Regions from separate parts of the Streptomyces sp. Ag82_O1-12 genome, predicted to be linked through region 1. Evidence: predicted binding sites of a transcription regulator. Region 1 holds the regulator's gene; the other holds the start of a gene.

The links. Region 1 encodes HspR, which represses chaperone genes until heat shock. Its sites were predicted from a motif close to TTGAGNNNNNNNNNCTCAA; they were not measured.
Region 2: lon (endopeptidase La) is a predicted target of HspR. The motif match lies at 1,961-1,979, and genes of this name have one in related genera.

What each region holds. Positions count from the first base shown of each region.
Region 1 is NZ_FXUW01000001.1:4,600,611-4,604,018, forward strand. It holds gene grpE (nucleotide exchange factor GrpE) at 1-259, shown strand, start outside; gene dnaJ (molecular chaperone DnaJ) at 293-1,480, shown strand; gene QOL88_RS21160 (heat shock protein transcriptional repressor HspR) at 1,486-1,938, shown strand; gene QOL88_RS21165 (sugar ABC transporter substrate-binding protein) at 2,289-3,398, shown strand.
Region 2 is NZ_FXUW01000001.1:5,750,731-5,754,138, forward strand. It holds gene QOL88_RS26570 (spermine/spermidine synthase domain-containing protein) at 1-172, opposite strand, end outside; gene QOL88_RS26575 (rhomboid-like protein) at 354-1,154, shown strand; gene QOL88_RS26580 (GNAT family N-acetyltransferase) at 1,167-1,826, opposite strand; gene lon (endopeptidase La) at 2,002-3,408, shown strand, end outside.

The sequences.
Region 1 (3,408 bases):
GATGGGCCTGCAGCAGTTCGGCAAGGAGGGCGAGCCCTTCGACCCGACGATCCACGAAGCCCTGATGCACAGCTACGCACCGGACGTCACCGAGACGACGTGCGTCGCGATCCTGCAGCCCGGGTACCGGATCGGCGAGCGCACCATCCGCCCCGCGCGGGTGGCGGTGGCCGAACCCCAACCGGGGGCGCAGACGGTCAAGGCGGACGAGTCCGCCGACGCCGACGACAAGGAGAGCGGTGGCCCGGACGAGGGCTGACGTCATCAACGAAGGGAAGGAGGGGCGTCGAGGATGAGCACCAAGGACTTCATCGAGAAGGACTACTACAAGGTCCTCGGCGTCCCCAAGGACGCCACCGAGGCCGAGATCAAGAAGGCGTACCGGAAGCTCGCCCGCGAGTTCCACCCGGACGCCAACACCGGCAACGTCAAGGCGGAGGAGCGCTTCAAGGAGATCTCCGAGGCCAACGACATCCTCGGCGACCCCAAGAAGCGCAAGGAGTACGACGACGCGCGCGCCCTCTTCGGCAACGGCGGCTTCCGCCCGGGGCCGGGCGGCGCGGGCGGCTCCTTCAACTTCGACCTGGGCGACCTCTTCGGAGGCGGCGCCCAGGGCGGCGGCCAGGGAGCCGGCGGCTTCGGCGGCGGACTCGGTGACGTTTTCGGGGGCCTGTTCAACCGCGGCGGCGCGGGCGGGCCGGGGACGCGTACGCACCCCCGGCGCGGCCAGGACATCGAGTCCGAGGTCACGCTCAGCTTCACCGAGGCGATCGAGGGCGCGACCGTCCCGCTGCGGATGTCGTCGCAGTCTCCCTGCAAGGCCTGTTCGGGCACCGGCGACAAGAACGGCACGCCGCGCGTGTGCCCGACCTGCGTCGGCACCGGGCAGGTCGCCCGGGGCAGCGGCGGCGGCTTCTCCCTGACCGACCCCTGCCCGGACTGCAAGGGCCGCGGCCTGATCGCGGAGAACGCCTGCGAGGTCTGCAAGGGCAGCGGCCGGGCCAAGTCCTCGCGGACCATGCAGGTGCGCATCCCCGCCGGCGTCAGCGACAGCCAGCGGATCCGGCTGCGCGGCAAGGGAGCGCCGGGCGAGCGCGGCGGGCCGGCGGGCGACCTCTACGTGGTCGTGCACGTCGACACCCACCCGGTGTTCGGCCGCAAGGAGGACAACCTCACGGTCACCGTCCCGGTGACCTTCACCGAGGCGGCCCTCGGCGGCGAGGTGCGGGTGCCCACCCTGGGCGGCCCGCCCGTCACGCTGAAGCTGCCTCCGGGCACGCCCAACGGGCGCACCATGCGCGCCCGGGGCAAGGGCGCGGTCCGCAAGGACGGCACCCGCGGCGACCTTCTGGTCACCGTGGAGGTGAGTGTTCCGAAGGACCTGACGGGGAAGGCTCGTGACGCACTCGAGGCGTACCGCGAGGCGACCGCGGGTGAGGATCCGCGGGCGGATCTGTTCCAGGCCGCGAAGGGAGCATGAGTCAGATGGACGGTCGTCGGCGCAATCCGTATGAACTGACCGAGGAAACCCCGGTCTACGTCATCTCGGTGGCGGCCCAGCTGTCCGGCCTGCACCCCCAGACCCTGCGCCAGTACGACCGGCTGGGCCTGGTGTCCCCGGACCGCACCGCGGGCCGGGGCCGGCGCTACTCGGCTCGCGACATCGAGCTGCTGCGCACCGTCCAGCAGTTGTCGCAGGACGAGGGCATCAACCTGGCCGGTATCAAGCGCATCATCGAACTGGAGAACCAGGTCGCCGCGCTCCAGGCCCGGCTGGCCGAGATGCAGGACGCGCTCGACGGAGCGGCGGCGGCGATGCGCCAGCGCGAGGCCGCGGTGCACGCGTCGTACCGCCGCGACCTGGTGCCGTACCAGGAGGTGCAGCAGACCAGCGCGCTGGTGGTGTGGCGGCCGAAGCGGCAGCAGCAGTCCGACTGACGCGGATGCGCACATGAGAGGGCCGGGAGCTCACTCCCGGCCCTTTCGTGTGCCTTGGTGTGGTCTCACCCGGTCTCACCCGATCTCAGCCGGTCTCATGCGGTCTCACCCGGCCTCACCCGGCCTCACCCGGTATCACCTGGTCTCGCTCGGTCTCCTGCGGATGACCGGAACGTGCGCGGCACTTGAAGGTGATTCCGCAGAGTCTTCACAACTGCTGCGGAGCGTGGTGTTGTCATCTCGTTAAGTGGTTCCGCTTGACGCTGGGGGCGCATCCGCGTTGGCTTTTCAGTCACATGGGTCCCAAAAGCGGTGCCCACGTCCGAATCACACGCGAAGTGAGCTCCCGCATGCGTCGTCGCCTCTCCATATCCGTGGCAGCCGCCACGATGTCCGTCACGCTCGCCGGTTGCGGCGTGCTCAACGCGACGGGGAGCAGTGACGACGCGAGCCCGGCGAAGGGCAACGACATCACGGTGGGCCTGCTCCTGCCGGAGAAGGCGAACACGCGGTACGAGAACTTCGACTACCCGATCATCAAGCAGAAGGTCGAGTCGCTCACCAACGACAAGGGCCGCGTCGAGTACGCCAACGCCGAGGCGAACGCGGACAAGCAGGCGGGCCAGCTGCAGCAGATGATCGACGACCGGGTCGACGTGATCCTGCTGGACGCCGTCGACGCGCAGGCCATCGCGAGCGGCGTGAAGAAGGCCAAGGAGGCCGGCATCCCGGTCATCGCCTACGACCGGCTGGCCGAGGGCCCGATCGACGCCTACATCTCCTTCGACAACGAGCTGGTCGGCGAGGTCCAGGGCCGCACCCTGCTGGAGGCCATCGGCGAGAAGGCGAGCCTCTCCGACAAGATCGTCATGATGAACGGCTCGTCGACGGACCCGAACGCCAAGCAGTTCAAGGCGGGCGCGATGTCCGAGCTGAACGGCAAGGTGACGATCGCCGAGTCCTTCGACACCAAGGACTGGAAGCCGGAGAACGCCGAGGCCAACATGGCCGACGCGATCCGGAAGATCGGCAAGGGCAACATCGCGGCGGTGTACTCCGCCAACGACGGCATGGCGGGAGGCATCGTCAAGGCGCTGGAGGCCGCAGGCGTGTCCGACCTGCCCCCGATCACCGGGCAGGACGCGGAGCTCCCCGCCGTGCAGCGGATCCTCAGCGGCGAGCAGTACATGAGCGTGTACAAGTCCTACCCGCAGGAGGCGGAGAACGCCGCGGAGATGGCCGTCGCCAAGGTCCAGGGCCGCGACATCCAGTTCGCCGCCCTCACCCGCGACAAGGTCGACAGCCCCACGGACAAGGGCATCCCGGCGCAGCTCGTGCCCGTGGTCGCGCTCACCAAGGAGAACATCAAGGACACGGTGGTCGCGGACGACATCTACAAGCTGTCGGACATCTGCACCGCCGAGTACAAGGCGGCGTGCCAGGCTGCCGGTCTGAAGTAGGCGAGCCTCG
Region 2 (3,408 bases), 1.2 Mb from region 1:
CGTCCAGGGCGGCGTCGACCAGCAGCCGCTCCGAGCGGCCGTCGGAGGTGTCCATCAGGAAACAGCCGTTGGCGATGATCTCCAGCTGGTCGCCGTGCCGCCGCAGCACCACCTCACCGTGCGGGCCCTCGCGACGGTCCAGGACCTCGGGAATGTCGTACGAGCTAGGCATGGGGGCATCCTGGCAGGAGTGGGCGCAGTGGCGCCCGTCAATTCGCCGAGGGCCCGAGGGCCCGAGGGAGGACGCGGGACGGGGCTTTCGGGTTGCTGTGAATCGGCTTCCGCGTGGCGCAGGTCACAGACAGTGCGGTGTCGGGAGCGAAGGCTGGGACATGACGGAAGGAGTGCCCGTTTTGGAACGCACCGCGCCGCCCCGCGAGCCGGCCACACCCCCGCCGGTGGACGCGCCCCTCTCCGACGTGTCCGGGCTGCTCGACGGGATGCCGCGGCAGCGGAGCCCCAAGGGAACGGCGGTCGCGGGAGCAGGGGAGCCCGCCCCGGCGGCAGTGCCCCGTTCCCGGACGCTCCGCCCCTGGCTGCTGCTGCCCACCCCCACGGGCACGCCGTTCACCTTCGGCTACGCGACGCTCCTCTGCCTCACCTCGCTGATCGCCGCGTACGCGGACCCGGCCCTGGTGCACGCCCTGCTCCAGGGCTCCAGTACGGACATGGCGCACCTGGTGCGCACGCCGGAGCTGGTGCTGATCGGCAGCGCGCTGTGGGTCGCCGGCGGGGTGACCTCGCCGTTCGCCATCGCCTTCGTGCTGGTGCTGACCGCGCTGGAACGGCGGATCGGGGGCCTGCGCACGGCCGGGGTCTTCCTGCTCGGGCATGTCCTCGCCACCCTCGCGACCGAGGTGCCCGTAGGGCTCGCGGTGCTGGCCGGGCATCTTCCCGACAGCTCCCTGCACCGCCTCGACTACGGCGTCAGCTTCGGTGTCGCCGCGGGCATCGGCGCCCTGGCCGGTCTGCTGCCGCTGTGGCTGCGCCTGCCGCTGCTGGCCGGCTTCGGGTGGATGCTGCTCCAGGACCTGCTCGCCTTCGCCGACCCGATGACGAACTGGGGGCACCTCATCGCCCTGGGTGTCGGGCTCGTGACCTGGCCGGTGGTCCGGCGCTCGTATGCGGCCCGCTCTCGCCCGGCCAGGGTCTGACCGCCGGGCCCCTCAGGCCCGAGCGGAGGTCGGCGGGTCGTGCTTCGCGCTGGTCAGCAGGGCCGCCACCTCCCAGCCGAGTGCCTCGTAGAGCCCTCGCCCCGCGGGAGTGCCGGCCAGGACGCCGGTCCGCGCCCCCTGGTGGACGGCGGCGTTCTGCAGCGTCCGCATGACGACGCTGCCCAGACCCTTGCGGCGATGGCCGGGGGCCGTCTCGACCTGGTCGACGACGGCGGTCACGCCCGTCGGGGCGATCTGGCCGCGTGCCGCCAGGGACCCGTCCGGCGCGGCCACCATCACGCGGGTCACCCCGCCGCGCGACCACTCGCGCAGCCGGTAGCCCTCGGGGGCGGCCGGAGCGCCGTCCGGCGCCAGCGGAACCCTCATCAGGAAGCCGGGCTCGGGGTCGATCCACCAGCCGTCGTCCAGCCAGCCGGCGACCACCGACGGATCCCGGAACGCCTTCAGCCACACGCCCTGCCCGGTCACCGCCCCGGCCACCTTGCGCACGGTCGTCTCGTCGAGACCCTCGTCCGTCGCGCCGAACACATGCCGCGTGACGTGCCCGTACGTCCCCATGTCGATGGTCCAGCCCCATGGCTCGGTCACGGGCGGAGCCGCCCCGCGAGACACGACCCACCCGTTCACCCATGCCTGCACGGTCTCGTCCACGCCCGCCCCCTGTAACGGCTGATTAGCCCTAGTGGCTCTTACATCCCGGAGCCTACGCGTCCTCCCGTTCCCGGCGTCATGAGTGATCGCTGACAGCGAACAGCGAGGGGGGAACATCCGGACCCGCTCAAGCATTGAGTCGGCATAGCTCAACTTGACTGCCGAAGGGGAGATCATGGCTTCGACGTCCACACCGCTCACCCTGCCCGTGCTGCCGCTCGACGGCGAGGTCGTGCTGCCCGGCATGGTGGTCCCGCTGGACCTGAGCGACTCCGAGGTCCGTGCCGCGGTGGAGGCCGCTCAGGCCGCTGCCCGGACAACACCCGGAAAGCCCCGGGTACTCCTGGTGCCACGCATCGACGGGACCTACGCGAACACCGGTGTCCTCGGCACCGTCGAGCAGGTCGGCCGGCTGGCCGACGGCGATCCGGGCGCCCTGATCCGCGGCCGGAGCCGGGTGCGCATCGGCGCGGGGACCACCGGTCCCGGTGCCGCCCTCTGGGTCGAGGGCACCAGCGTCGACGAGACCGTGCCGGAGCCCCTGCCCGGTCATCTCGCCGAACTGGTCAAGGAGTACAAGGCCCTCGCCACCGCCTGGCTGCGCAAGCGCGGCGCCTGGCAGGTCGTCGACCGGGTGCAGGCCATCGACGACGTCTCGGCGCTGGCCGACAACTCCGGCTACTCGCCGTTCCTGACCACCGACCAGAAGGTCGAGCTGCTGGAGACCGCCGACCCGGTGGCCCGGTTGAAGCTCGCCACCCAGCAGCTGCGCGACCACCTCGCCGAGCAGGACGTGGCCGAGTCCATCGCCAAGGACGTCCAGGAGGGCGTCGACAAGCAGCAGCGCGAGTTCCTGCTGCGGCGTCAGCTGGAAGCCGTCCGCAAGGAGCTGCGCGAGCTGGGCGGCGAGCAGGAGGGCGAGGAGTCCGACGACTACCGCACGCGCGTGGAGGCCGCCGACCTGCCCGAGAAGGTCCGCGAGGCCGCACTCAAGGAGGTCGACAAGCTGGAGCGGTCCTCCGACCAGTCGCCCGAGGGCTCCTGGATCCGCACCTGGCTCGACACGGTCCTGGAGATGCCGTGGAACGAGCGCACCGAGGACGCGTACGACATCCGGGGCGCCAAGGCGGTCCTGGACGCGGAGCACTCCGGTCTCGAGGACGTGAAGGAGCGGATCACCGAGTACCTGGCGGTGCGCAAGCGGCGTGACGACCGGGGCCTCGGCGTGGTCGGCGGGCGGCGCGGCGGTGCCGTGCTCGCGCTCGTCGGGCCGCCCGGCGTCGGCAAGACCAGCCTCGGCGAGTCCGTCGCCCACGCCATGGGCCGCACGTTCGTGCGCGTCGCCCTCGGCGGCGTCCGCGACGAGGCCGAGATCCGCGGCCACCGGCGTACGTACGTCGGAGCCCTGCCGGGCCGGGTCGTCCGGGCCATCAAGGAGGCCGGGTCGATGAACCCGGTCGTGCTCCTCGACGAGATCGACAAGGTGGGCTCGGACTTCCGGGGCGACCCGGCCGCCGCCCTCCTCGAAGTCCTCGACCCGGCGCAGAACCACACCTTCCGGGACCACTACCTGGAGGTCGAG